2 regions of the Exiguobacterium sp. s95 genome follow, and region 1 is predicted to be linked to the other one. Evidence: riboswitches for the same ligand, from Rfam matches in the RefSeq annotation. Region 1 holds a riboswitch; the other holds the start of a gene.
The links. A riboswitch is a leader RNA that binds a small molecule or an ion and turns the genes downstream of it on or off. The one in region 1 is predicted to bind S-adenosylmethionine.

Region 1 (15,043 bases):
TTGTCCGAGGTGGAGACCGCTCGCCGCTGCTTGCGAAAGCGAATGGGTCGCGCCGGAACAATCCCCGATTGCATACAGTCCCGTGATGTCTGTTTCGAAGTCGCGGGAGGTCGCGAGGACCGGAGCGTAAAACTTCCCGTCCATTCCGTAAAGCAATGTATCAGGGGAGAGCGGAGTTTCGAGCAAACGTTCGAGCCGCTCGAAAAATCCGAGTAACACGGTGAGATCTGTGTCCGGGACCTCGTCGAGCAGGTTTCCTGGTGTTGCTTCGAGCGTCGGGACGACTTGATTGTGAGCGATTCCGGTTGCTGTAGAAGCTACACCGGCAAGCAAGTCACCGAGACGTTGGACGACAATCCGGTCCGACCCCTGGTTGATTTGTCCGATGACTGAAGTCGCAAATTGATTCGCTGCGGTCAACGTATCGAAATAGCGTGGTAAAAACAACGTGAAGTTTAAATTTGCCGTCCCCGTCGTCTGTTCGCGGAAATTTTGTCCGTCCGGCATGACGAGACCTTCTTGATATTTGCGGATGATCCGACCGGTCGGATTCATGCAGTAGGTGACGGCCGTTCCAGCGTCAGATGCGTATGCCAGCTTCGTTTCGAACGTGTCCTGTAATACAGTCCGAAAAGGCGCTTCATCCATTTCAATCCGAATCCCGAGGTCGAGTCGTGTTTTCGTTTGCACCAGACCGAGCTGCTTTAGCTGCTGGCGCATCCAGTCCGTTCCGGAACGTCCGGTCGCAAGCACGACTCGTCGGCTCGAGAACGTCTCTGACGCTGTTTTGAGTGTGAATGTAGTATCCGCTTGTTTCTGTATCTGTTCGACTTGCGTCGAAAAGCGGAACGTGACCGTCTGCATCAACATGTCCTCCAGTCGGGCGAGCACCTGTTTCGTAAGTGAAGTTCCGAGATGACGGACGGACGTCTCGATTGTATGTAAACCAGCGTCTTCAGCACGCGCCGCAAATGACGCATTATGAGTGGAATACAAAGGGACCTCCAGTGCTCCGTACTGACACAGGACAGCATCGACTTGTTGCATTAAGCGAAGTGTCGCTTCCGGACCTAACTTTTGTTCCAGTTCGCCCCCGAACTCTGTTGAATAATTGTATTTTCCTTCTGATTTACCGAGTCCGCCAAAGCCGAGGTAAGCGTCTGTCACGGTTCTTTCGGCTAACGGTTTTCCGGCGTCAATCACTAAGACGGATTGTCCGTCCTGTACGAGTTCGTGTGCCAGAAAAATTCCGGCGACACCTGCGCCGATGATCGTTACGTCATACACCTGCATCCGCTCCTTTTTCGTTCAGTATACAAAAGGATTGACTGGAACTGAATTTAAATGCAAAGAAGGGACAGGAGATATAGCAAAAAGCACCCCGTAAAACGAGGTGCTCAGCGTGAAGACAAACGCTTATGAAGCGTGAACATGTTATATCGAGAGGCAATCCGTTTGCGCTTCCCTGTCACGCCTCGCCCGAGGAAAGCAACGAAAAAAGACGCTTTTATCTCCCGATAGAACTTTGTCTACAGTCGAAGCACCCCGTTAAAACGAGGTGCTCTCTTCGTCGTGCGGATTGCTTATTTCCAATCTGTGATGTCGTTGATTGGAAGACGGACTGATGGATATCCTGCGTCAACGGCTTTCCCGATTGAAAGGAGCATGACAGGGAGGTAACGATCTTTATCCATGCCGAAAGCTTCAGCGATTTGATCTTTTTCGTATCCACCGATTGGGTTTGTATCGTAACCGTGCGCACGGGCGACGAGCATCAATTGCATCGAAACAAGACCGGAGTCGATCAAGATGCTGTCACGAAGTGTGTCTGTATCTTCTGGGCGGTAGAATCCTTTGATTGCCGGAACTTGGCGATCGCGGACTTCTTGCGGCATAAGCCCTTTTTCAACAGCCATGTCGTAGATTGTATCGATGCTATCGACCGCATTCATGTCGCCGAACACAGCGATGACAGCAGATGATGTCTCGACTTGGACTTGGTTGAACTTCGCGAGTGGAGCGAGTGTCGCTTTTCCTTCTTCGCTGTCGATGACGAGGAAACGCCATGGTTGCATGTTGACGGAAGATGGTGCGAGTGTTGCTTCTTCAAGAATTTGTGTCATTTCTTCTTTTGAGATTTTTACGTCCGTGTCGTAGTTGCGGATTGAGCGACGGCCTTTTACGATTTCCATAAAGTCAGTAGTTGTTTGAGTTGTCATAGTATTCAATCTCCCTTGTTGTGTTCTCTATTTTTTGATGAAGCGAATCGAACTTATTTCCAGTCTGCGATATCGTTGATTGGAAGACGGACTGATGGGTATCCTGCATCAACAGCTTTCCCGATTGAAAGGAGCATGACTGGTACATAACGATCTTTATCCATGCCGAAAGCTTCAGCGATTTGATCTTTTTCGTATCCACCGATCGGGTTCGTATCGTAACCGTGTGCGCGAGCGACGAGCATCAATTGCATGGAAGCAAGACCTGAGTCGATCAAGATGCTGTCTTTAAGTGCACTAGCAGGAACGTTTTCATACATACCTTTGATTGCCGGAACTTGACGATCGCGGACTTCTTGCGGCATAAGTCCTTGTGCGACGGCCGTATCGTAAATGTTTTCGAGTTGATCGATGGCGTTCATGTCACCGAAGACAGCGATGACAGCAGATGATGTCTCGACTTGGACTTGGTTGAACTTCGCGAGTGGAGCGAGCGTCGCTTTTCCTTCTTCGCTGTCGATGACGAGGAAACGCCATGGTTGCATGTTGACTGAAGACGGTGCGAGTGTTGCTTCTTCAAGAATTTGTGTCATTTCTTCTTTTGAGATTTTTACGTCCGTGTCGTAGTTGCGGATTGAACGACGGCCTTTTACGATTTCCATAAAGTCAGTAGATGTTTGTGTTGTCATGAGTAAGCTCTCCTTTTTTATCGTGCAGTAGTTTTAGGTAATGTTAACGCGTTATCTTCAATGCGCTGAATCATTTGTGCGAGTTGATCTTGTTCTTCTTCAGTAAAGCCGGTTAACAGACTTTCCAAGAAGTCATCTTTTTGCTGGCGCAATTGTGTGATACGCGTGGCACCCTCTGCAGTTAATGAGACGAGGATGACACGGTTATCGCTCTCAGAACGGACACGTTGAATCATTCCGTTCGTTTCGAGATGTTTTAAATGTCGCGTCACAGCAGCGTTGTCGACATTGACGCGTTGCTGCAATTCTTTTTGACTAATCGTCTTTCCGACCTCGAGTTGGGCTAGTAAGTCCATCCGAGTCTGACTGAAGCCATCTGTACATAAATCAAATTTTTGCGCAATCGTCTTATTGACCGAGACGAGCGCATAAATGAGGCGTCCTTTTTCCGTACAAGAAATACTCAAATCATCACATCCTTCCCTTCGTTCCAAGAAACCTTTGACGTATCAAAGATTGATATGTAAACGAATATAACGTGTATTTTTTCTAGGTGCAACTAATCTGCTTCATCCACGAAAAAAAGATACCATTTCTTTCGAAACGATATCGAGTCAGGCGGCTCAGCTGATTTTTTGTTCGTTCGGTCGAACGACCCCAGCATCGATTGCGGCAATCATCCGCCGGAAATAGACTAACCAAAATTGAAGAAACGGTCCAATCAAAAAGATCGAGAGGATGGTCCCGAAAAAGACGGGGCCACCGAGTAACCAACCGAGACCACATGCCGTTATCTCCATGATTGTCCGCATCATCCGGATTGAGGTTCCGAAACGATCCGCTAACGTCAAGGTCAATCCGTCACGTGGACCGGCGCCGTATCCGACGGCGACGTATAGCCCTGCCCCCATGCCGATGATGAAAATACCGAAGATGAGCCATACAGCGTTTAGCCAGACAGTTGAGAACGATGGAAGCAAATGAGAACCAAGTACGAGGTTCATGAAGACACCGACGAAAATTGCATTGACGAGTGTCCCGACTTGCGGTCGAATCCGGTCGAGTAAGTATTTGACGAGGACGAGCAGCAGACCGACGAGAAGAATGACCGTCCCGACTGACAAAGGTGTTTTGTTTTGAAGACCGAGATGCAGGACATCCCAAGTCGAGACACCGAGGTTAGCGGTGATCATGATGGAGGAACCGACGGCGAGTAAAAAGAGACCGCTTAAAAATAAGAACCACTTCAACGTTGCGCGCAGCAACCAGGACGTATGGAAACGTTTAAACATCGTTGCGTGTCACCTCGATTCAATAAGATACGTATTCGTTAACTGTATCACGTTCGTGGACTAAAGCAGAAGCAACAAATTGTCGAATGTCCAACTTGAGAAGGAGGGAGGTACGGCGAACGTCTCGTATACTTAAAGAAAGAAGAGGAGGGACGTCGATGCGATTGATCCGCCATCTCATCCGTTTTACATATCTTGAAGCGCTCTGTTGTATCTTTCCAGTAGCCATCTTTGCTGCACTCGCCTTATCACGTTATTTGCCGAGTGAACCGATTGCCCGTTATGACATCCTGTTACTGTGGTGTCTGTTCGTCCAAGTCGCCTTACTCGTGACTCGTTATGAAACGAAAGAAGAGTTCAAGCTGATTCTTATTTTTCACGTCATCGGATTAGGACTTGAGCTGTTTAAAGTCCACGTCGGCTCGTGGAGTTATCCGGAAGACGCTGTTTCGAAAGTGTTTGGTGTTCCGCTCTACGCAGGTTTCATGTATGCCAGTGTCGCGAGTTACATCTGTCAGGCGTTTCGGCGACTTGATCTTCGGTTTACGTCCTTTCCACGTCCGACCCTCGCACTTGCTGTCGGGAGTTTGATTTACTTAAACTTTTTTACGCACCACTGGATGCTCGATTTACGGTGGTTCTTGATGGGACTCGTCATCGTCGTCTTCTTTAAATCGTGGGTCTACTTCCGACTAGAGGATACGGTTTACCGTCTCCCGCTTGTCTTATCATTTTTACTAATTGCCTGGTTCATTTGGCTGGCGGAAAACATCGTCACCTTTTTTAAGGGCTGGGTCTATCCGCATCAGCAAGAGGGCTGGGCACTTGTCGATTTTGGCAAATTATCGTCTTGGTTCTTACTCGTCATCATTACCGTCTTGATTGTCGTCGTCGAAAAATACCGAAGTGGCGACTCCGCAGTCGAAGTTAAATCGTAACCCGTAATAAAAAAATACCCGGTTGTTTTTTTACACGGGTGAAGCATCTTGACCTTGCTATAGTTGGAAAAAATAGCAAAGGGGTTTTTAACATGATGCATCACGTAATCGAACGGGCGAAGGAGTTAGTTACAAGCAAACTGAACATCGTCGAGACAGCAGACGACTGGGGTTTGTTACTTGAAGAAATCAACGGAATCGATGAATGGGTCCAGCTGTCGCAGTACTACGCGCCACGTCAAACAACGACGAAACTAGTAGAACGTCCGGAAACACCATCTAGCCTCCCGATCAAAATGATCCAGGAACGGAAGGAAGAAGTTGAACGGATTGTCGAACAACGGTATTCTTATACGTTCGAACGGCAATTAAAGGGCGGCTCGTTACGGGAATGGCCAAACAGTCATGTCTCAGAAACAGAAATCCGTGACTGGAACCTGGAGCATGGGATGGAAGTCCGTGTCCAAGTCCTACATCAAGATGAGCGCCGGACGTCGCTTGAAATCTTAGCCGTCGTCGCGACGGATCAAGTAAAACCACTTGCAGAGCGAATCGTTTTTGAAAAGTGTATCGTCAAGAACCATGGCATCATCGAAGCAACGATTGACGGTCCACTGCAAGATGAGACGGGAAAACCGTTCTATTACACGACACCACTCGAAGGCATGCGGTTCTTCCAACTGAAAGCAGGTCAACTCGTCGACCTCGTCATGTGGAAAGGTCATCCGGAGACATTGACGATTGTCTGGAAACACGCATTTCATTACGAAGTACCGACCATGACGGAATTACCGGCACGCGACGTATCGAGTGGTTCGCCCGAGTCCGCCACTGCGTCACCTGCAAACAAACAGGCGAAAACAGGACGCTACGACAAGATGATGCAACGGAAACCGAAGGCGAAGAAAGTCAAAAAAGAGCGGCGCCTCCGGGAAAAGAAAGTCCAGCAACTCGAACGCCTCGATACGACGACGTTACCCGGTCAACCAATCGAATTTGTTGATAAAACGGCACTCGATTTTGCTTCCTACGACGGCATGCGTCTCGTCATCGTCGGTAATGAGCAACAGCGCGCCGTCTACCGCGACTTCTTTGCGGAGACGGGGATTGAATTAATCCATCTTGGCGGTGACGCCCAAGCCGCAAAAAAAATCGCCTGTCTCGCGAAAAAGACGGACGCGATCGTCGTCGTCAAAAGTCGGGTTTCTCACGCAGCAGCGGCACATGTCCTCGTGCAAGCAAAAAAGCACGATATTCCGTTTGCGATTGAACGACTCGATGGACGACGCTCTTTGTATACGGCGTGCCAGCAACAACTTGAAAAAGCAATGGTCCAACGTTTACTAAAAGACAAGCGTTAAAAATGAAACCTCCTCAAAAATAAACCGTAAAGAAAGGTAGCACTTATTTTTGAGGAGGATCTTTCGATGTCAAAACAATTAAAATTAGCAGCGCGCGAGTCGTTGCAGGGACGATGGGGCTTCATGGCATTAATGATGTTGTTGTTCTTAATCATTCAAGGCGTTCCGAACGGATTTGCGTCCTCACCCGAAGAGGAGTTCCAATTTATCGACTTGATTGGTATGCTCTTGACGGTGTTGACCTTACCGGTTGCAATGGGATGGTCATGGCTCGCCCTATCTGTCGCCCGAGACGAGCAGACGAAAGTCGCCGATTTGTTTGAGCCGTACAAAATGTTCTTGAAAGCCATTGGAGTGTCAATCGTCCAAACCTTTTTCTTAGGGCTATGGTTCTTACTTTTCATCATTCCAGGAATCATTAAGTCATTCTCTTACATGTTGACGTATTACATCATTCGGGACGAACCATCGATTGGCATCCTTGATGCCATTACGCGTTCACGCCAAATGATGGATGGACACAAAAAAGAGGCGTTTTTCCTCGTCCTTTCGTTCATCGGTTGGTTCTTGCTCGGAATTGTTACGATCGGAATCGGTTTCCTCTGGATTGGCCCGTACTTCAGCGTCACAATCGCGAAGTTCTACGATCGCGTGCGTGGGGAAGAAGTTTCGACGACTGGTCACCGGACAGCCATGATGGATGCAAATCACAATGACTCACCGTTCGTATCACCAGAATGAATTGATTTTGAACAGCACCATACAAAGCAGGGATTGCCATCTTAAACCGATGTGCAATTCCTGTTTTTAGCTTCTAGACAAAGAAGTATCAAGAAACAGAGTGATTTTCCAAATGTTTTTAATTCCGATAGGAAAAGAAGGTTTAAAGGTTGCTTTACTCTGCTAAAAGATGTACGCTAATTTCAATTATTCTTATCACGAGAAGTCGAGGGACTGGCCCGACGACACTTCAGCAACCCCGCATGAGCGGAAGGTGCTACTTCCAAGAGGAATTTATTCCTTTGAAGATAAGAGCCGACAGTAGATATTCGTCGCTCTTTTCTAAACGAAAAGAGCGATTTTTTATGCAAAAAGGGGGCACAGGGGATGGAATACGGATTTTGGTTACCAATCTTCGGGGGTTGGTTACGAAACGTCGAGGATGAACAAATGCCAGCGACATTCGATTATGCGAAACAAGTCGCACAGACGGCAGAACGGATTGGCTTTTCTACGACATTGATTGCAGAATTGAACTTAAACGACATTAAAGGAATAGCCGAACCGAGTCTTGAGGCGTGGACGACGGCAGCGGCGATTGCGGCGACAACGGAACGGTTGGAAATCATGACAGCCGTCCGGCCCGGTTTTCATAATCCGGCGACGACAGCAAAAATGGCGGCGAACCTCGATCAGTTGAGTAACGGACGTTTTACGCTCAACGTCGTCTCGGCCTGGTGGGAGGAAGAAGCCCGTCAATACAATGGGATTTTTACAGCCCATGACGAACGATATGCCCGGACGAAAGAATTCGTGACGGTCATGAAAGGATTATGGGCGGACGCATCACCCTATAGTTTTGATGGGGCGTACTATCAGCTGGAACGGGCAGAGCTTCACCCGAAACCCGTTCAGCGTCCCGGAATCAAGCTCTACGCTGGTGGTGAGAGTGAGACGGGGAAACAGACGATCGTCAATCACTGTGATGCCTATGTCATGCATGGAGGAACGGTCGATGAAGTCGCGACGAAAATTACGGATATGAAAACCCGCCGCGCGGCGACCGGGAAGCAGCCGCTTGCGAGTTTCGGACTGGCGGCCTACATCATCTGTCGCGAGACGGAAGAAGCGGCGCTCGAAGAATGGCACCGGATTACGAACGTTAAAGAAGACGGTGCCGGATATGCCGGGTATGACGACTTCGTCAGTAAATCGCAACTCGAACAACAGGTCAAACGAAATGACTATTCGGTCTCAAACCGGGGACTGCGTCCGAACTTGATTGGGACGCCGGATCAAATCGCAGAACGGATTCTTGAATTTGAAGCAGTCGGCGTGACATTGCTCTTGCTTCAATTTTCTCCGCAACTCGAAGAAATGGAACGCTTTGCCCGCGAGGTCATGCCACGCGTCGAAGCGAAACGAAAGGTAGGTCAACTAAAATGACGAAAATTCATATCTTACACGAAAATCAGGAATGGACGGATCATTTAATCAAGCGACTCGAGGAACTCAACTTACCGTATGAACAGTGGCACCTCAACGAAGGGGTCGTCCCACTCGATGAAACACCACCGGAAGGCGTTTTTTACAGCCGGATGAGTGCCTCGTCCCATACGCGCGGGCACCGCTATGCACCAGAATTGACGGAAGGGGTCCTCGCTTGGCTCGAAGAACATGACCGGACCGTTTTCAACGGAACCCGTGCGTTACGACTCGAGGTCAGTAAGGTCAACCAATACACCGCCTTACGAAAAGCAGGTATCCGTGTTCCGAAAACGACGGCAGCCGTCGGACGTGATCAAATCGTCCAAGCCGCTCAAAACATCGGAGTATCGTCGTTCATCACGAAACACAATCGTGCCGGTAAAGGACTCGGCGTTCAATTGTTCCACTCGATTGAAGCACTCGAGACGTATCTTGACGGACCGACATTCGATGAGCCGGTCGACGGCATCACGTTGATTCAAGAGTACATTCAAGCACCTGAACCCTACATTACGCGTTGTGAATTCGTCGGTGGTAAGTTCGTCTATGCGGTCCGTGTCGATACGTCGGAAGGATTCGAGCTCTGCCCCGCGGATGCTTGTGTCATCGATGATTTGTTCTGCCCGGTCGGAGAAGAGGCGGCAGAGACACCGATGAAATTCCAAATTGTCGACGGGTTCGATGACCCGATCATCGCCCAGTATGAAGCGTTCCTGCAAGAAAATAAAATCGCGGTCGCCGGGATTGAGTTCATCAAGGATGCAGACGGGACGATTTATACGTACGACGTCAATACGAATACGAATTACAATTCGGACGCTGAAGCGGCAGCTGGGAAGTTCGGGATGCTGGAACTCGCAACATTCCTTGGTCATGCGTTAGAACGTCAAACCGTGAAGTGAACATCAAAAACCACTTGAAGTAAGAAAAATACCCTGATTGTGCCGGAGTCGAGCGTTAGAACGACGGACATCAGGGTATTTTTAAACTAAAAGGAGGTGGTGTCATGGTGACGTGGCGTGAAGAAAAAGTACTTGCGATTCCAATCGAACAGGCGTGGCATCTGTTTGATCACGATCGACTGCAACGACTCATTCCGGGTGTCGTCCAGCATGAGGTGATTGAACGTAAGCCGGGCGTCGTCGGATCGACGTACCGGCAAACCTACATGCAAGGGAATCGTCTTGAAACCTACATCGTGACCGATCTCGCTTATACGAATGAACCGGACTATAAACAAAATACGATTGGTTTTACGTTAGCGAAGATGTTTCGCCTTGAGATGTCGTTTGCGCTGAAGCGAATCGATGCGACGAGCTGCCGTTTGATTTACACGGGGAAAAATGAAGGCGTCAACTTCGTCGGTCGCAGTCTCTTATCGTTAGGCGGAGAACGTGAAAACGAGAAAATCGTCAAAGGATTTCTCGAGCGGCTCGAAAAAGAAGTGAAGCAAATCCAAGAATAAAAAGGTACGCTTACTCTCGATTACTGCGAGAATAGGCGTACCTTTTTAAGTAAGGAAGATGATACTTAACAAAAAAATATAAACGTATTTACAAAAAACTGCCCCCGATTAACGAGGACAGTAGACAAATCAATGTGCGTATAACGCAGTCAATTGTTGTTGGATTGAATCGTTGTTGAGGTACTCATCGTACGTCGTTTCTTTATCGACGATTCCGTTTGGTGTGAGTTCGATGATGCGGTTCGCAATTGTTTCGACGAACTGATGGTCATGCGAGCTGAAGAGCATCGCACCTTTGTAAGCAATCAAGCCATCGTTGAGTGCTGTGATTGATTCGAGGTCTAAGTGATTCGTCGGATCGTCAAGGACGAGGACGTTTGAACCACTGAGCATCGCTTTCGATAACATACAACGGACTTTTTCTCCCCCAGAGAGGACTGACGCTTTTTTCATGACTTCTTCTCCGGAGAAGAGCATCCGACCGAGGAAACCACGGAGGAATGTGTCACTTTCATCAGCTGGTGAGTATTGGCGCAACCAATCGAGAATCGTTTTGTCAGACCCTTCGAAGAACTCCGAGTTGTCTTTTGGCAAGTACGATTGTGACGTCGTAACACCCCATTTGAATGTCCCGCTGTCTGCTTCCATTTCACCCATCAAAATTTTAAACAGTGTTGTGATGGCGATATCGCTTTGGCTGATGAATGCCACTTTGTCTGTTTTATTTAATGAGAAACGGACGTTGTCGAGGACTTTGACGCCATCGATTGTCTTCGAGAGACCTTCAACCGTCAACAAATCGTTTCCGATTTCACGTTCCGGTGAGAAACCGACGAACGGATAGCGGCGTGATGACGGACGGATGTCGTCAAGTGTGATTTTATCGAGCAACTTCTTCCGTGACGTCGCTTGTTTCGCTTTTGAAGCGTTCGAGCTGAAGCGCGCGATGAAGGCTTGAAGTTCTTTAATTTTTTCTTCTTTTTTCTTGTTTTGGTCGCCAGCCATCCGTGAAGCGAGTTGGCTTGACTCATACCAGAAATCATAGTTCCCGATATAGAGTTGAATTTTCCCGTAGTCGAGATCGGCCATGTGCGTACAGACGTTGTTGAGGAAGTGACGGTCGTGGGAAATAACGATGACCGTGTTCTCAAACCCGATCAGGAATTCTTCGAGCCATTTGACGGCTTTCAAATCAAGACCATTGGTCGGCTCATCGAGTAACAGAATATCCGGCTTACCGAACAACGCTTGCGCGAGCAAGACTTTAACTTTTTCTCCACCTGTTAATTCAGCCATTGTTTTTGTGTGCAGGCTTTCTTTGATTCCGAGACCTTGAAGGAGCATCGCAGCTTCAGACTCAGCTTCCCAACCATTCATTTCTGCGAATTCTCCTTCGAGTTCAGCGGCACGCATGCCGTCTTCATCCGAGAAGTTTTCTTTCATATAAATTGCATCTTTTTCTTTCATGACTTCATACAGACGTTTGTGTCCCATCATGACGGTTTCGATGACTTGGAACTCTTCATATTCATAATGGTTCTGACGGAGTACGCCAAGACGCTCACCCGGTGTGATGATGACATCGCCTTGTTGTGCTTCGATGTCTCCTGCAAGAATTTTGAGGAAAGTCGATTTACCGGCGCCGTTCGCACCAATCAGACCGTAACAGTTACCTGGTGTGAACTTGATGTTGACGTCTTCGAATAATTTGCGGTCCGCAAAGCGGAGGCCGACGTTTTGTACTGTAATCATATAGAGATGAACCCTCGTTTCTAGTGTGTGATGTGCTGTTACGAGTGTACCACAAAATGATACGGCTCGTTTCAAGGACAAAGTTCTTTACATGTTAAGACAGATTCTAAAAATAAGCAACCATGGTCATGAAACATTTTCTGAAATCAACCGTATAAGTTAAAGAGGCAGGATGAAGGAGGGATGAGAAATCATGGCAACATTGTTTACCTTACTGTTTTTCGCACTCATCGCCTTGTTAGGAATCGAACTGTATAAATATATCCAAGACAAAATTGACAAAGGGGACTCATAATGAGAGAAATCAAACCAAAGAAAAGAATTAACCCAGCGATGATCATCGCCGGTGTCATCGTCGTTGCACTCCTTGCCATGACACCGTTCATCGTCGAACAGATTGAACCGGGGCAAGTCGGTGTCGTCTACAAACCGTCAAGCGGTGTCCAGGACGAAACACTTTCGCAAGGGTGGCACGTCGTTTCACCGATCACACGTGTGACGGAGTATCCGATTCGGACACAAACGAAGTCGCTCGACAATATGACACTCGCGACAAAAGACGGGAAGAACATTGTTGTCGACTTTACGTACAGTTTTGCAGTCTCTCCCGATCAAGTCACGAAAGTATTCAATAAGTTCGGACCGATCGATATCGATGAAATCGCAGATGGCTATTTGAAACAACGTTTATATGATGCGTCACGAGAGCAAATTTCGAAAGTAACGGTACTCGAACTGTTCGGTGAAGAGTCAGGAAATGTTTCAACGAGCATCCAAACGCAATTTGCAGAAGACGTTAAAAAAATCGGTTTCATCATTGAGGACGTTGCACTCGGTGCTCCGAAACCAGATGAAAAAACACAAGAAGCCATCGATTCTCGTGTTAAAGCCTCACAAGAGCTAGATAAGAAGAAAACGGATCTCGCGATTGCCAAAGCTGAAGCAGAACGACTTCGTGTCGAGGCACAAGGGGAAGCAGATGCGCGTTTGATTGAAGCGCAAGGTTTGGCGAAAGCACAGAAGGAACTTCAAAAAACGTTGACTGCCGAAATGATTCAATATGAAGCTGTCAAGAAGTGGGACGGAAAGTCACCACTTGTGAGTGGATCGGGCAGCATGGTGCAGTTGCCGCTTCCGGATCAGGAAACAGAGAAGGAATAAGTAATGGAATACACCTTCCGATGGGAAGGTGTATTTTTTTGAAGATTTTAAACAGTAAATTATAATTTTGATAAAGTGATACGAGAGAATAAATGAGTTATATCAAGCATATAAACATATTTCAGGAAAAAAATAAGAAAGATACCTCTTTTTAATTGTAAAATAATTGGTTTATTTTAGTGTTTATAAGGTAATTGTTGAAGTAAGTCGTGAATGAGTTAATCGTAATCGGTCGTTAGGAGGGGGAGGTAGTGGTTGATAAAAAAATCTCCAATCCAATCTATCCCAACAATATTAATGCTTATTATTTTCTTGTCAGGCACACACGCTTTAGCGAATGCAACTTCGATTACGATTAAAGGTAATCCGACGTTAAAAGAATGTGTAAGCATTCTCGAAGCACAACCGCCACCTGACCAAAATGCAATCGATGTAGTCGATTATTGTGAAAACACCTTGAATGAAGCAGAAAATGAATCCAACGAAGAAGCAAAAAAGGAAGAAGACGATAGGGCAAAAGGTGAGGATCAAGCGGTCGTGCCACCAGAAAACGACGAACTTGATCACGCAGAGCCTGCGTCACCGGAAGCATCTTCAACACCCGAGAGTGAAATACCCCTGACACCAGAACCTCAAGCACCAGAAGAGGAAGAGTCCCCAACACCCGAGACTGAGATACCCCCGACACCAGAACCTCAAGCACCAGAAGAGGAAGAGTCCCCAACACCCGAGACTGAGATACCCCCGACACCAGAACCTCAAGCACCAGAAGAGGAAGAGTCCCCAACACCCGAGACTGACATACCCCTGACACTAGATCCTCAAGTACCTGAAGAGAAAGAATCACTAGAATCCGAGGATGAATCATCAACTGCATCAAAGTCACAAAATCCTGCATTAGAGGATAAGGAAATACCTGTCGACGAAGGAGCGGAAAAAGCAGAACAAAGAGGAGCACTCGATGTCGCGTTGGTAGGATCGGTCAACCTGACCGCCGCCTATGAAGCAGCGCAAAGGAAAATTACGTTGACTGCGGATATGCAATCCGTTTTGAGTTTAGGATTAGGAAGCAAATACGTGATTTTTCAACTCCCACAGGAAGTGATGCAATCGATTCAGGCAGGGACAATCAGTTTGAGTTATTCCTATACAGGATTGCTGGGCGCGAAGGTTGCAAATGTACCGGCCAGTTCGATTCAACAAAACGGTAATCAAATTTATGCAGAAGTCGGTTCTTTGCTTGCACTCTCACTTTTATCAAAAGATATCTTTACGTTAAGTTTCAAAGTCAATCCACTTCCGGTCGGAACAAATTCAGTGTATACATTTGAAAGTTCATTGACGAGTAGTGTAGTCGATTTGGATGTTTTAAATAGTGGTTTTGGAATGGCGACTTTAACAATCGGTCCCGTATTTAACCTTAAAGTACCTGAAGTTCTCGATTTTGGAACACAGGAAATCAAAGGGAGAGAAGGTGTAATCAATCGAAAAACAGCGATGACGATTGAAATCTCGCATCAAAATGCTTTGAATTATGATTGGAAACTTCGCGCTAGGTTGACGGCACCACTCTCGAGCGAGGGAGGTGATGTACTAGATGACGTGCTGCTCTTTAAAGTCGGTGCGACAAATCAAACGTTACAAACCATTGATAGCGAAATTGCATCCGGGAAAATGGGAGCGACATCAACAATTTTGACGTATGGACCAAGTGAAGGAATCATTCTCGATTTGACAGGGAAACGACCACGAGCTACTACGTATCAGACGCAAATTCAATGGACATTAGTTAATGCACCATGAGAAGGGGAGATTTGAATGAAAAAACAGTCAACCGTTACTTCATTGTTTGCTAGTGCACTACTACTAGGTGGACCGTCCCTCGTATTTGCAGAAACGTCGTCAGGAAGTTCAACCGCGACCATCACTTTTGAGACGAATAAAGCACCTGACATTCT
Region 2 (15,043 bases), on a different contig from region 1:
CGCTGGCAGTTCCCGTTCCCTGCTCTAGCGACTTGGGATAAAGACGTCGCCTTGAAGTCCGCCCATCAATTGACGGAACTGACGCCCGACATCCTTGCGACTGGACATGGTCCTCTCGTTCTCGCACCGAGCTATGAAATGCGTGAAGCTGTCGATCGGTTTGAACAATTGTTAAAACGCTGATCCCACAACAATCTACCGAACCCTTTACCTTGCTTAAAAAGCAGGAAGTGCGGGAGGTAAAAGCGTAAGTATAGACAATTCATGCAGCCGATTTAGAGCGCAATCCGTCTTGAATCGCATTAAACCGAAAAAAGCAATCGTTCGCGCCCCTGTCGCTTTGAAGACGAGACGAGGAACTGATCGCATCTAGACATAGCGTATTCACTTCTCGCACACGTTTTTCTACACGCTCAAAGGGTCTGACTCAAAAGCGGGAACCACTCTCGATTAAAAGGAATCAGGACTTTTTCCATACGTATCTCAGTCAAACACTCAACTATCTGAAACAATAAACATTTGTACAGATATGGCCGATGATCCCGTCAAAAGTGGGTCATCGGCCATTTACTTAATGGAGGACGGGAACGTTCATCCTCGACCCCTGTGGGAAAAGGTAGCGCGATTCGCGGTGAGGATAACAAAACCGTCCGTCACTCTGATTGATGTTGGAGCGACTCTTGAGTCAGCTCCTTCTTTTTTCATCAGCCCGTTCGAAATCAGCGGGACCTAACTCTTGTCATGACCCTCGATCAGAATGTTCCTCAAAACCACGGCACTTTTTCTAGCGTGTCACTTTCTTGTATTTTCCTAAGATGAGACCCTTCACTATTTCACCGACTCGTTTGGTACAGACGCGCCTCATAGGGCTGTAAGATCTCACTTGCACTCTCTTCATAGTTCGAGAGAAGTAACTGTTCATTCGGTAAGGCGAATGTCGTTTCGACCTGTTCATCATGGACGTTCAAGACGATTCGCCACGTCACCCCTGCGAATTCCCGTTCATATACGTAAAGATAAGGATCCTGAATCGCCAAATCACGATACACGCCATACACCATGACAGGATGTTCTTTTCGTAATTGAATCAACTCCCGGTAAAACGCGAGAACCGATTGCGGATCCTGTTCAGCTGCCTGCACGTTGATTGTTTTATAGTTCGGATTGACCGTCATCCATGGTGCCCCTGTCGTAAATCCGCCTGCCCGGCTATCATCCCATTGCATCGGTGTCCGCGAATTATCCCGCGCCCGTAGCTGCATCGATGACAAGACAGTGCCACTCGGCTCTCCCGCTGCGACGCGCTCCTCGTAACGATTACGGAAGGCGACGTCTTGGTACAGAGAAGCATCCGAGAAACGAATACCCGTCATCCCGATTTCTTCTCCTTGATAGACATACGGGATACCCGGTAACGTGTGTAGCATCAAGCCGAGTAACTTGGCGCTCTCGACACGATAGCACTCGCTACCGAAGCGCGTGACTTGTCTTGTATGATCGTGATTATTCAAAAATTGTGAAGCGACGCCTTTCGGGTACAGCGCATCATACCACCGTTTTTGAATCTGTTTATACCGCAGCAGGTCCATTTCTTCCATGTCATCGGCGACTTCGAAATGAAACAACGTCTGTAACTCCTGACGTTCTTCGCTGACATATAACAGCCCATCTTCGGGACCGACAAACGGAATCTCCCCGACCGTAAACAATTCTTTCCCCGCAAGAACTTCCTGATGCATCTCCTGTAAAAATTCATGGACTCCCGGTTGATTGCCTAAGTAGGACAAGTCAAACGGATCCTCCACATCGTCAAACGCCGCTCGTTTTTTAATCAAGTTAATGACATCCATCCGGAAACCATCGATGCCTCGGTCGATCCACCATCGCATCATCGTGTAGACAGATTGACGGACGGCAGGCTGTTCCCAGTTCAAATCAGGTTGTTCTGAAGCAAACGAATGAAAATAGTACTGTTGCCGTCCTTCATCCCACGTCCATGGACTCGGCGCAAAATACGACCGCCAATTGTTTGGTGGTGTTCCTTTTTCCCCGTCATGCCAAATGTACCAATCTGACTTATCATTCGTTTGATCACGGCGCGACTCCTCAAACCAGTGATGTTGATTACTTGTATGATTGACGACAAGATCGAGAATGATTTTTAAGCCGCGCGCATGCGCCGATTCAATCAGCTGGTCCAAATCTGCCATCGTGCCGGCTTTCTCCATGATGCCGTAATAGTCAGCGATGTCGTAACCGTTGTCGATATCAGGTGATGTATAACAGGGGTTAAGCCAAATGACATCCACCCCGAGTGAGGCGATGTAGTCAAGCTTTTCAATCACGCCCCGCAAGTCCCCCATCCCGTCTCCATTCGAGTCGTTAAAACTCCGCCAGTACACTTGATAAACGACGGCTTCTTTCCACCAGGTCCGATTCATCTTTTCCATCTCCCGTCTAGTAGTCGATCGATTACTTGTCTAGTGTATCAAGAACGTCGTCTGAAATTGGAATGTTCTTCTAATTTTTAAGGGATTTTAAAAAACCTCTTTCATTTTGACTGAAAATTCGCTATTCTTGACGACAATACCCGAAGGAGGAACAGAGATGAAACATTTCGCCCCATCGATCGCCATCGATCGCTTGCCCGATCCCGTCTTCGCAGAACTTGCCCAACGGATCGGTTCCGTCAAAGCCGCAGGACACGACGTCATCACGCTTGGTCAAGGAACACCGGACCAAACGACACCCGTACATATTCTCGATGCTTTAAAACAAGCCATCGATGATGCAAGCAATCTCCAATACCCGCCGTTTCGCGGACATGATTTCTTAAAACAGGCCGTCGCTAATTTTTATGAATCAGAATTTGGCGTGTCGGTTGATCCGGCGACAGAAGTCGCGATTTTACTCGGAAGCAAGGCCGGCATCGTCGCCCTTCCGCAGACGATCGTCAATCCCGGTGAAGGGGTCATCGTCCCGGATCCAGGTTACCCGGATTACTTATCGGGCGCAGCACTTGCCGGTGCGTATCCGATCACGCTTCCGCTTCTCGCTGAAAATAGCTTTTTGCCTGACTATGATCTCCTCGATTCGCTTGACGTCGAACGAGCCCGGATGTTGTTCCTCAACTATCCGAGTAATCCGACCGGTGCGACAGCGACGGCAGCGGCTTTTGAACAGACGGTCGCGTTCGCTGATGCACATGACATTTGCGTCGTCCATGACTTAGCGTACGGCGGGATCAGTTTCGATGGTCCGACGCGGAGTTTCCTCCAGACGGAAGGCGCTAAGCATGTCGGGATTGAGTTGTTTTCACTCTCTAAACGGTTCAACATGTCCGGCTTCCGGATTGCCTTTGCAATCGGTAATCCGTCCGTCATCGCGAGCATCGAAACATACCAGGAACACCTTTACGTCAGTGCCTTCACACCGATCCAGCATGCAGCGACGGTCGCACTTTCAAGCGACCAGACATGTGTCCGTGAACTGAGCGCCTTGTATGAGACGCGACGCGATGCGTTGTTCGGTGCATTAAACGAAATCGGCTGGGCAGGACCGGTTCCGGGTGGTTCGTTCTTCGTCTGGCTCCCTGTTCCGTCCGGCTTCACGTCACAAAGCTTCACCGATCACCTGCTCGACGAAGCGCACGTCGCCGTGACACCGGGTCATTTCTTTGGTACATACGGTGAAGGTTACGTCCGGATCAGTCTGATTGCCGATGTCGACCGACTCGTCGAGGCTGTCAAACGAATCGGGACCCTTCAGCTCTTCCAAACCGCCGTTGCCGAATAATTCTGAAAAAACGTTTGACAGATGGGAATCATTTCCGTTAAAGTAAATCCCAACAGCATAGCTACTTATCGAGAGCGACCGAGGGATTAGGCCCAACGACGTCCGGCAACCACCAGTAATGGAACGGTGCCACATCCTACAGAACTTCTTTTGTTCTGAGAGATAAGTTACGAAATTCTACAATTCGTCGCTTTTTTCTGGTTGCTCTCTAACTGGAAAAAAGCGATTTTTTTGTATAGGGAGGGAAACATCATGATTGAGTTCGCACACATCACAAAACAATTTGTCCGTGACCGTACACCGATTTTTGCATTAAACGATGTCAACTTAACGATTGAACAAGGGGAAATTTTCGGCATCATCGGTGAATCCGGCGCCGGAAAAAGTACACTCTTACGGTTGATTAACGGACTCGAGACACCGACGAGCGGTACGGTCATAGTAGACGGAGCCAATCTATCACGTGTCTCCAAAACGTCTCTCCGCAAACTCCGTCTCCGGGTCGGTATGATCTTTCAACACTTTCAACTGATTCAGTCCCGCACCGTTGCCGACAATATCGCGTTCGCCTTAAAGGCTGCCGGTGTCAAACGGCGTGAGTTCCCGAAACGGATTCAAGAATTAACGGCACTCGTCGGACTCGAAGGATTCGAGACGAACTACCCGAGCCAACTCAGTGGTGGACAAAAACAACGCGTCGGCATCGCACGAGCGCTCGCCAACAATCCAAACGTCTTACTCTGTGACGAAGCGACATCAGCGCTCGATCCCGTGACGACGCTCCAGATTCTCGATTTACTGAAAGATTTGAACGCCCGGCTCGGTTTGACGATCATCCTCATCACCCACGAAATCGACGTCGTCAAACAAATTTGTCACCGCGTCGCCGTCATGGCGCACGGTGAAGTCGTCGAAGTCGCTTCGACTTACGCCATATTTAGTCAAGCCGAACATCCGGTCACAAAACATTACGTCGATACGGCACTCCAAATCGAGTTGCCGGAACGGATTTTACGGACGACACCCGGCAAAGTCATTCGACTTCAGTTCACGGGTGAAAAAACAGGTGAGAGTACCTTATCTGAAGCCATCAAACAATTCGATATCGCAGTCAGCATCCTGCATGGGAAGGTCGACTACATTCAGGACGTCGCGTTTGGCGTCTTAATCGTCAGTTTGACGGGACCGACACTGCACGTGAATCGTGCCTTAACCTGGCTCGAGGGACAGTTGCACGCAATCGAGGTGATTCAAGATGTCGCTTGACCGGTTTACGACAATGCTTCCCGACTTAACGAAAGCACTCGGAGAGACGGCCTTCATGGTCGGCATTTCACTCGCCTTCGCCATCATCATCGGAATTCCACTCGGGATTTTATTATTCATCACCGACCGCGGACTCTTTTTCCAAAACGTTTTCATTCGAACGACGTTGGACTTCGCCATCAACATCGTCCGCTCGTTACCATTCATCATCCTACTCGTTGCTTTGATTCCATTGACGCAACTCATCACGAAGACGACGATCGGTCCCGCTGCCGCCTCGGTCAGCTTGAGCGTCGCCGCGATTCCGTTTCTCGCCCGACTCGTCGAAACCTCACTCCGTGAGATTCCACCCGGCTTGATTGAAGCAGCAGAAGCGTGCGGGGCGAAACCGCTTCGCATCATTATCAGTGTTCTCCTTCCGGAAGCATTGCCCGGAATCATTCAAGGCTTGACGTTGACCTTGATCAGTCTGATCGGATTCTCAGCGATGGCAGGGATTGTCGGTGGCGGCGGAATTGGTGACCTCGCGATCCGGTTCGGTTATTACCGGTACGATAACGTCGTCATGATCATGACGATCGTCGTGCTTGTCGTCATCATTCAAGTCATTCAGGCACTCGGCAACCGGTTCGCACGTGTCGCCGATAAACGATAACTTACAAATAGAGAACGCAAGGGAGAGATTACGATGAAAAAACGCTATGCCTTTTTAGCAACAGGATTATTAGGAGCAAGCATCTTAGCCGGATGCGGTGACAGCAGTGCAAATGAAGAAACGAAGTCCATCAAAATCGGGGCGACGAGTGGTCCGTATAGCGATATGGTCAAAGAAGCGATTCAACCGGGACTCGAAAAGAAAGGCTACAAAGTCGAAATCGTCGAATTCAGTGATTACATTCAACCGAACCTTGCCCTCGGGAGCGGTGATATCGATGCCAACCTGTTCCAGCACTCGATTTATTTAAAAACGTTTGCGAAAGAAAAAAATCTCGATCTCACAGGGTTGATCACTGTCCCAACCGCACCGATGGGATTATACAGCAAGTCCTATAAAACGTTGGACGATGTCAAAGAAGGTGCTGAAGTCGCGACACCGAACGATCCGACGAACCAGGCACGTGCTTTGAACCTGTTAGCGGATCAAGGTTGGATTGAACTAAAAGCAGATACCGATCCATTGACCGTCTCAGAAAAGGACATCATCAAAAATCCAAAGAAACTCGTCATCAAACCGCTTGAAGCCGCTCAGCTCCCACGCGCTGTCGAAAGTGTTGATATTTCAGCTGTTCCCGGAAATTTCGCACTTGCTGCGAAGTTCGACTTACTCGATGCACTCGCACTCGAGACGATGAACGAGCAGTACCGCAACTTAGTCGCTGTTAAGACAAGTGACGAAGACAAACAACTGGCCAAAGACTTAACCGCTGTCGTCAAATCGGATGATTTTAATGAAGTGATCGAAAAATCATTCAAAGGATTCAGCAAACCAGACTGGGCGAATTGAGCAGGAGTGTCTGTCTGACTTTTACGCAAACACCTTCGTCTTGCCACTTCTTAAAAGGGTAAACGCCATAAAAAACCGGACGGCTCCACCTCCTTTCAATAACAGGGGTGGGCCGTCCGTTTTTTCGATAGTATCTCTGTTACTCGTCGCTCCCCTCTTCCCGAATCGCAGCCTTTCTCAGGTCTTCTTCCATTAGAAAGCCTAAAAAGATTTGCTTCCACGTGACTCCTACGGGAAAAAGCGCAAGGCTTGCTTGCGCCTCGCCCGAGGAAAGCACGAGAAGCAGGAATCTTTTCGCCTCTTAACATTCATTTCCACCGACTGACACCACATATTTTCTGATTCGTAGAATGCGTCGCCCATCCTTCCCAAATCGTCTCCGAGCGGCAAGCCTTCGCGCCGCTTCGTTTCACTGCAGGGTTGCGCTTGCTTGCTCTTTCGCTCGAAAGCGATTCGTGTCAGGAAACGCGACGCATCACAGGATTTCTAGTATCTCCTTCTATATAGAAAAGCTAAAAAAGATTCACTTCATCGTGACTCCTACGGGAAAAAGCGCAAGGCTCGCTTGCGCTGTCAGAGGCAGGCGAGACCCTGCATCTTGACCTGTAAGGGAAAGAGGCAACGGCTTGCGCCTCGCCCGAGGAAAGCACGGGAAGTAAGAATCTTTCGTACCACTTATATCAACCACCTACGTTTTTTGATTCGTAAGATATCACGTTTCCCGGGACTCAAGACAAACCAAAAAGCCTAGGTTCCCATTGACGAGAACCTAGGCTTTACTTTAGTTCGTGCTATTTTCACGGTGTTCTAAAGTTAATCGTAAAGTACGGTGCATCTTTTCTAAACGCCACTCCAACATCCGCTTGTTTGAAGCCGCTTTGCATGATGTTCTCACGATGCCCTTTTGAGTTCATCAATCCCCAGTGAGCAGCGAAGACATTTGGATACCCCATCGATAAGTTTTCACCCGCCATCGAGAAGCGAATGCCTTCTGCCTTCATCCGGGCGAACGGGTCACGGCCTTCAGGATCCGTATGCGAGAAAAAGTTATTCTCCGCCATGTTTTCACTGTGTCCGCGCGTGACCGGTTTTAATGCTGTATACGGCGACAATGCAGGTTTCTTGTATTCGGCACGTTCCCAGTTCATCAGGCGTAACATCAATTTCTCATCCGTCGTCCGTAATGCTTTTGAAGCAGCACCATAGAACCCTTCTTTTTTCGCTTCGACGTCCTTCGGAATCGCCAGTGTTGCTTTGACGCGATTTTTATCATATTGATCAAAGAAATACGTCACGTAGTTATCGTTCTTTTCATAGACGGCTGCGTGATCAAGGTTCAGCATGTAGTTCGTATTTCCCTTTCGATAGGACTTGACGACCTTCCAGCCTTTTTTCGCAAGCGTCGCTTCCGTATCTTTATTTAACGTCGCGCCTTGCGTCGTCACGCCGTCCCGGAAACGATACTTCCCGTAATCTTTCCCGTCTTTCGTCAGTGCGACAAACTCCTCTGTCGCTGTCCGTCTGACTTCCCACTTGTATCCCGGGTACTCACTTGTATATGCATCAATCAGCTTTCCCCCACTTTTCGGGTACTCCGCCTCCGCTTGTTCGATTGGAACGCTTTCGCAACCAAAGAAAGCAAATGCTATTACCCCGAGGACTAATACTTTTTTCATCCTGCTGGTCCGCCTCCTTCTTTCTTGCATTACCCTTATTTTAAAAGAAATTGAACCGTTCGAACAGTCAGAGTATCCATTCTAAGAAAATCACATGATTCATTCGACTTGTTCACAACACAGACACATTTTAGTAACATCGCCTTTAAAGGTCTGACAACTTAGTCCGAAGCCATTCTCATTTCATTATCGTACAGAAAATGAACTATTTTCCCCTCTTGTTGAAATGTGTGAACATTCTTTTATTTTCATTCTTTGCAAATCTTATTGCCGTTCTTTCATCACCTAGCTAATATTAGGAATCGTAAGGAAAAAAAATACGTGTTTGTCCATATAATATCCATCAAAAGGAGTATGCCATGATTCTTCTCTACTTTATCTATGAATCGATTACGTTTCTCGCGATTCAGCAGTACTTGTTTTCAGGTTGGATGATTCTCGTTGTGTTGACGGTCTCCTTTAGTCTCGCGAACGCACATGACGAAGTTCACTATAGCCAACGTTTCGGATTCGAACTGCTCGTTCCCGGTGTCGGAAACTTATTACGGAAGAACTTTATCGTCGGTCTCGCCACGATTATTACCTTAATCATCATCCACTTCATGTACATGTTTCGGATCCTTCCTCTTGAAACTGCCCTGCTCCTCACCTTTTCAATCAGTAGCCTTTCCTTCCTATCTCTTTTTATCCGAACACACAAAAAAGCGGACCGCTAAGTCCGCTTTTAAGCCTCTTTACTTAATACTTATCTGTTTCTTTCAATTTATACCCATTCGATAATTCTAACCAAACCGTATTTCCTTTTTTCGTTTTCACCTTGATGTAAGGACGGTCTTTAGAAACACGTAGCTCAAGAAGTTCACCTTGCTGATCAGCGTGTGTCTCACTTGCTTTATCCCAGTTTCCTGCAAGTTTACGCTCGATGAAGATATGTTTTCCTTTTTGAACAGCACGCCATTTCCCGATTTCTGCTTTACCATTAACTGCTTTTGCGCTTTCCATCCCCTGAATCGAAATGATTGCCGGATCGTGGTCGCTCGCGCTTCCGTCTGCTTCCATGTAATCCGAGTTGATGTTGACGATGTCAGAAGACGTATACGATTTTAAGTTTTTCGAGATTAGGATGTGATCGAGTACTTGTGCGTTACCATTATAGACATACGAGTAACGTTCTGATTTCGGAAGATCATCGACCGTGTTCCACAAGTTCTTTCCTTTGAGGATGTCGAGTGTTTTCGAGAACTGGAAGTCATTCAAGTCACCAAGAACAACGACATTCGAGTCTTTGACTTCTGTTTCGAGTTCATTGACGAAATCTTGGACGATTGTCGCAATCGCATGACGCTGTACTTCGCTCTTACGTACGACCGGTTGATTTTTACCGAAGTCTGCTCCGTCGCCACCTTTAGAGTTAAAGTGGTTGACGATGACATGGTACGACTCCCCTTTGAAGAGGAATTCCCCGACGAGTGGCTTCCGTGAACTTGCGAAGTTCGGGTCGAGCGGTTGAATCCGTCCCGGGTTACTCGTCAACTTGCCGTTTTCGACCGAAACCGCTTCTGTTGCCGTTCCTTTTTTACCTGGTGCAAGTGAGACGCGCTCCGGGTTATACAAGAAGCCGACACGGATGTTTCCGCCTGGCTGTCCGCCATCTTTTTTATCTTCTGGTGCGATGTCTGTATACGCATACTTAACGCCAGTTTTCGCTTCAATTGCTGCAATCAATGTTTCAAATGATTTGGATGCATCGACGGTTCCACTATCAACTGCACCATCGTTATCTTGCATTTCTGTCAAACCGACGATGTCCGGTGTTTTGAGGAACGTCGCAATCCCTTCCGAGACACGATCAACTTTCCCGGCGTCTGCTGTCGAAGCAAAGTTTTCGACGTTATACGATGCGACCGTCAAACGTGACTCTCCTGTTTCGATGTTCGTCGGTTGACGATCAATTTCACTCGTGACGAGTTTCGGAAGATCAGCTGCTTTTGACAAGACTTTATAAGCAGAGTAGTTGTAGCTCATGACGCCTTCAATCGTTCCTTCAAAACGGTCACCTGATTTCGCACGGTATGACGAACTGCCCATCTCGACGAAGAGACGTTCCGGGTTGACGTTGTCTGCCGTCAAGATTGGTGTACCACGTTTCGTGTAGACTTTGTCTGCTGTTTGCGTCCGGACCGGAATCGTCCGGTTTGCTTGTGGACCTGTAACGATGGCATTCGGAAGTGCAACACGCATCCCTTCGACACTTTCATACAGGTCGATTGCATCTTCTTCCGGATCAAAGTTCGCGAACGCATCGTTATCGACGACATCCGTCGGAATCAAGACGCCGTCCCCACCGAGGACGATGCTTGCAGGTAATCCTTCGTTAAGTGCTCCTTTAACGAGGTTGACAGCACTGAGCTCTGTTACAGGCAAGTCTGTCTCCGCTTTATCACTATATCCACCTAATAGCCATTCTTTCACATATCCAGTTGTCGCGACCTTTTGTCCGACTGCCGCTCCGTGGTTTTTCGAATACACTAAGATACCTTCAGATGTCTTACTGTTATTATCCGGATTCGGATCCTGCATGTAGAAGTTGTTTGCATCCACGATATACGTGACGACACCTGTCGTCCGAACGAGTTGATCGGCGTATGGAGACAAATGTGCAATTCCTTGGATACTGCTGATTTTCGTGAGGGGTGGTGCGATGTAATATTTGAACGTCGAAACGGCTGACGTTTTATCATTCTTGACGACGACTGCTTGAATCGTCATTTCCTCATTAATTATGATCGGCTCTGAGTAAACCGGACTTTCAACTGTCGGTGTTGATCCATCGACTGTATAGTGAATCGTCCCTTCCCCTGTAAGCGTTACTTTATCACCACGCTCAACTTCGCCGACTGGGTCAGCCGTTGGTGCAACGAGAATATCGCCTGCTACTGCTTTATGTGATCCTAAATCTGTTAATGTATCGACCGGGAAGCTTGTCCATTGTGACGGTTCATATGTTTTTGAACCGGTCGTCACGTTTGTGTTACGGACGAGCGTCGTATCTTTCGCGAAATCCGCACTTGATCCGATCGGTCCGATGATGTCGAGGACGACATCTCCTTTTTTCAGGGCAACGGGATCGTTACCGTTGAAGTTCAGTGATCCTGTCGTTTGTTGTGCTTTTGCTTTAATGTCAGCATTTGCACTTGAGTTTGCAATGACGAATGTTTTCCCCGGGTCAATCGTTCCGGAAAGCGTGATTTTTGATTCAGACGGTCCACCATTCGTATACTGTACGAGTGTGTAGTCAGCGAGATTGATGATTTGTCCCGAACCATTGTAAATCTCGATCGCTTTGTTATTGCTCGATCCTTCTATGTACTCTGACAGGATGACGCCTTCGCCCTCTGCCCCTACGATGATGCCTGCCTGCGGAAGAATACCTGCTGTTAATGCTCCGACCAATGCCCACTTACCAAACGTACTTCCGTATTTCATGATGTTGACCCCCTATTTAATTTTCTGACACTTCTTTATAATATCAGAAATAATTTGGAAAAGTGTATATTTTTCGTAAAAAAACATGTTATCCTTCGTAAATGATAATAATGGTATCGCTTACAAATTTTTATCGTTCGCTTTTATTATAATTATCTTTTGGAGTCACTCTCATCAATGGATGTCTTCCCACCGTTAGCAAGTTAAAAAAGGGCATAAAAAAAACGCCTTCTCAGCGTGTTGGTTTCTTTTACATTAGTTGTCAGTGGAATCGAGGACACAGGTGATCAAAACACCTGAAACGACGAAAGCCCTACCTCTCTTTCGTTGTTACGGCTCCTTGGCCGCGCCAGCTGAATCAAGCGTTTTAGCAAGAATCAAGTTGCGTATTAGGTTACGCATTTACTGGGATTTTTAGAGTTTCGCTCGGATGAGCTGAAAAGTATCGAATGGAAGGTTTATCTTGCTGGGTCAACTTCTTCCCTAAAGAAGAAGGACAAAATAAAAGCGATGACTTATGTCTGACTCGATTGTCAGTTAAGGTCTAAAAATCCTGACCTGATTATTAAATTGTGTATTGTGGGTTAAAGATTCTCACATGAGTGATCATCCCCGATTCATGACATTTCTTAATATAACACAAAATATTTTACAAAGTCAATCTTTTTTTATCTCTAGATTTCTTTGACTAAATCAAGTTGATACAGACCTTAGAAATCGCTATCGTAAAGATACAAATACTATAGAAGAAACGAGGTACACATTATGCCGACAAACCGGTTGATTCACGAAACAAGCCCTTACCTGCAACAACATGCTTCCAATCCGGTTGATTGGTATCCGTGGGGAGAAGAAGCCTTCACTGCCGCCCGGACAGCAAATAAACCGATTTTTTTATCGATTGGTTATTCGACCTGTCACTGGTGCCACGTCCTTGCCCATGAAAGTTTCGAGGATGACGAAACGGCAACGATGCTGAACGAACGTTTCATCTCGATTAAAGTCGATCGGGAGGAACGACCGGATATCGACCAAATCTACATGACGGCAGCCCAAATCATGACCGGTCAAGGAGGATGGCCGCTCAGCGTCTTCATGTCGCCGGAACAAGTTCCGTTTTATATCGGGACGTATTTTCCGAAGACACCCCAGTTCAACCGCCCGAGTTTCCGACAAGTCCTGCTTCAGCTGAGCGAACACTATCAAACGGATCCGCAAAAAATTAAACGGGTCGGTACACAAATCGAACAGGCGTTGCTCGATGTCAGCACGGTCAAGCAGCACGGCACGCTGGATGAGGAGCTGTTACACACAACATTCGACCAAGCGATGCGCCAATTCGATGTCACGCATGGCGGATTTGGCGGTGCACCGAAATTCCCGTCTCCGTCCCTGTTGACGTTCCTGCTCGATTATTACCAGTACGCGGAAGACGAGACGGCACTCCAGATGGTCATGCGGACGCTGACTGCGATGCGTGACGGCGGCATCACCGATCAAGTCGGCTTCGGCCTCTATCGTTATACCGTGGATGCCGCTTGGGTGATTCCCCATTTTGAAAAGATGCTCTACGATAATGCCTTGTTCGCGACCCTTTGCCTCGAGACGTATCAAGCTTCCGGGAATGACCGCTTCAAACAGTACGCGGAAGAAATCTTCACGTATGTCGAACGTGACCTGTTATCGAACGAAGGTGCTTTCTACTCGGCAGAAGATGCGGATAGTGACGGTCACGAAGGACTATTTTATAGTTTCTCCTATGATGAGCTGATACAACTGCTAGGTGAAGAAGCCTTCTTCCCGCGGTATTACGGTGCAACACCAAACGGGAACTTCGAAGGACGGAATGTGTTTCACCGTTCAAATCAAAATCTCCACGCATTCGCTGCTGAAGTAGCACGCCCCGTCGCAGATGTCGTGCGCCAACTTGAACACGAACGGCAACAACTCTTTTCACACCGTGCGCATCGAACTCGACCATTTCGGGATGATAAGATTTTGACGTCATGGAACGCGTTAATGATTTCCGCTTTTGCAAAAGCAGGACGGATTTTAGGAAACCCGCATTATACGACCGTTGCCAAACGCGCGCTCACCTTCATCGAGCACCACTTATTCGATGGTAGCCACTTACGCGTCAGCTATCGAGAAGGACACGCTCAAGGCAGAGGATTTCTCGACGACTACAGTTTTCTCGCGGAAGCTTATCTCGAGTTACATCTTACGACACAAGAAGTACCGTACCTTAAACAGGCTCGTCGCCTGACGGATGTCATGCTTTCAGCGTTCGGCGATCCGTCCGGTAGTTTTTTCTTCACGGCGTCAGAAGCAGAACGCCTGTTGATTCGACCGAAGGAAGTCTATGACGGTGTGACACCGGCTGGTAATAGCACAGCGACCTTGAACTTATTCCGCCTCTCCCAATTGACGGGAGACTCGCGTTACCTCGAGACGGCGCACCGTATCCTTCAATCGGTCGCGGAAGATATCAAGCAACAACCGACCGGTTATGCTTCATTAATGAGCGCTTATTGCCGTATCATGATGAAGCCTCAAGAATTGATTGTGTTAGCAGACGACATGACGAAGGTCGAACCGCATCTCCGGCGCCTCTTCAAACGCCGTCACCCGGAGTTATCCCTTCTCGTCGGCCGAAAAGCAGAACTACTCGAAATCGCTCCATTTATCGAAGACTACCAGTTGATCGCGGGTCAGCCGACAGCCTATCTGTGCCACGACTTTACGTGCGATCAACCGACGACAAACCTCGACGAACTCCTCGCTCAACTGGATCTCTAACAATCATTCCCTTCTGTTTTCTACAAACAGAAGGGTTTTTCAAAAATCTAAACCCCTATTTTCAAAAAAATTCTAATTTTACTTTAGATAAATGTTTTATTGTCGATAGTAGAGATAGGAACACTTATCTTACACCTTAGAATCGACACCCTAGAGCCTGAAACGTCCCCGGACGAATTCTAACTAGGAGGAAATGCTCTTTGAACACGACACTATTCACGAAAACCTTGAAGATGCTCGTCAGCTTCATCATGGTCCTCGGCGTATTGTTTACGTATACTAAAGCACCTGAGGCCGCCACGACGAAAGCGACGACTTATCGCCTGTCTACAGATAGTTATCTGTATGACCGGACGACATCTTCCCGGAAACGCTTGTTGACGATCAAGACCGGAACAATCGTTTCATCCACGTATGAATCTACTTCTGGCTATTTCAGAAGAGTAACGTACGGCGGAAAAACGGGATACGTCGCGTCAAAATATTTAACACCCTACTATCAAAAACAATCGATCAG

Region 2: another riboswitch for S-adenosylmethionine. It lies ahead of KNP99_RS12525 (methionine ABC transporter ATP-binding protein); the one in region 1 lies ahead of KNP99_RS08970 (LLM class flavin-dependent oxidoreductase).

The regions. Positions count from the first base shown of each region.
Region 1 is NZ_JACSMM010000004.1:34,937-49,979, forward strand. It holds gene KNP99_RS08930 (NAD(P)/FAD-dependent oxidoreductase) at 1-1,287, opposite strand, end outside; gene KNP99_RS08935 (nitroreductase family protein) at 1,584-2,219, opposite strand; gene KNP99_RS08940 (nitroreductase family protein) at 2,273-2,908, opposite strand; gene KNP99_RS08945 (MarR family winged helix-turn-helix transcriptional regulator) at 2,926-3,375, opposite strand; gene KNP99_RS08950 (YczE/YyaS/YitT family protein) at 3,532-4,200, opposite strand; gene KNP99_RS08955 (DUF817 domain-containing protein) at 4,359-5,138, shown strand; gene KNP99_RS08960 (DUF2325 domain-containing protein) at 5,231-6,499, shown strand; gene KNP99_RS08965 (DUF975 family protein) at 6,566-7,240, shown strand; SAM riboswitch class I at 7,430-7,534, shown strand; gene KNP99_RS08970 (LLM class flavin-dependent oxidoreductase) at 7,607-8,665, shown strand; gene KNP99_RS08975 (ATP-grasp domain-containing protein) at 8,662-9,609, shown strand; gene KNP99_RS08980 (SRPBCC family protein) at 9,714-10,172, shown strand; gene KNP99_RS08985 (ABC-F family ATP-binding cassette domain-containing protein) at 10,302-11,924, opposite strand; gene KNP99_RS08990 (prohibitin family protein) at 12,219-13,085, shown strand; gene KNP99_RS08995 (hypothetical protein) at 13,341-14,888, shown strand; gene KNP99_RS09000 (WxL domain-containing protein) at 14,904-15,043, shown strand, end outside.
Region 2 is NZ_JACSMM010000008.1:111,570-126,612, reverse strand. It holds gene KNP99_RS12540 (MBL fold metallo-hydrolase) at 1-183, shown strand, start outside; gene KNP99_RS12535 (alpha-glucosidase) at 834-2,441, opposite strand; gene KNP99_RS12530 (aminotransferase class I/II-fold pyridoxal phosphate-dependent enzyme) at 2,608-3,795, shown strand; SAM riboswitch class I at 3,858-3,964, shown strand; gene KNP99_RS12525 (methionine ABC transporter ATP-binding protein) at 4,048-5,061, shown strand; gene KNP99_RS12520 (methionine ABC transporter permease) at 5,051-5,716, shown strand; gene KNP99_RS12515 (MetQ/NlpA family ABC transporter substrate-binding protein) at 5,750-6,565, shown strand; gene KNP99_RS12510 (CAP domain-containing protein) at 7,363-8,241, opposite strand; gene KNP99_RS12505 (hypothetical protein) at 8,601-8,957, shown strand; gene KNP99_RS12500 (FN3 associated domain-containing protein) at 8,980-11,727, opposite strand; gene KNP99_RS12495 (thioredoxin domain-containing protein) at 12,493-14,526, shown strand; gene KNP99_RS12490 (SH3 domain-containing protein) at 14,727-15,043, shown strand, end outside.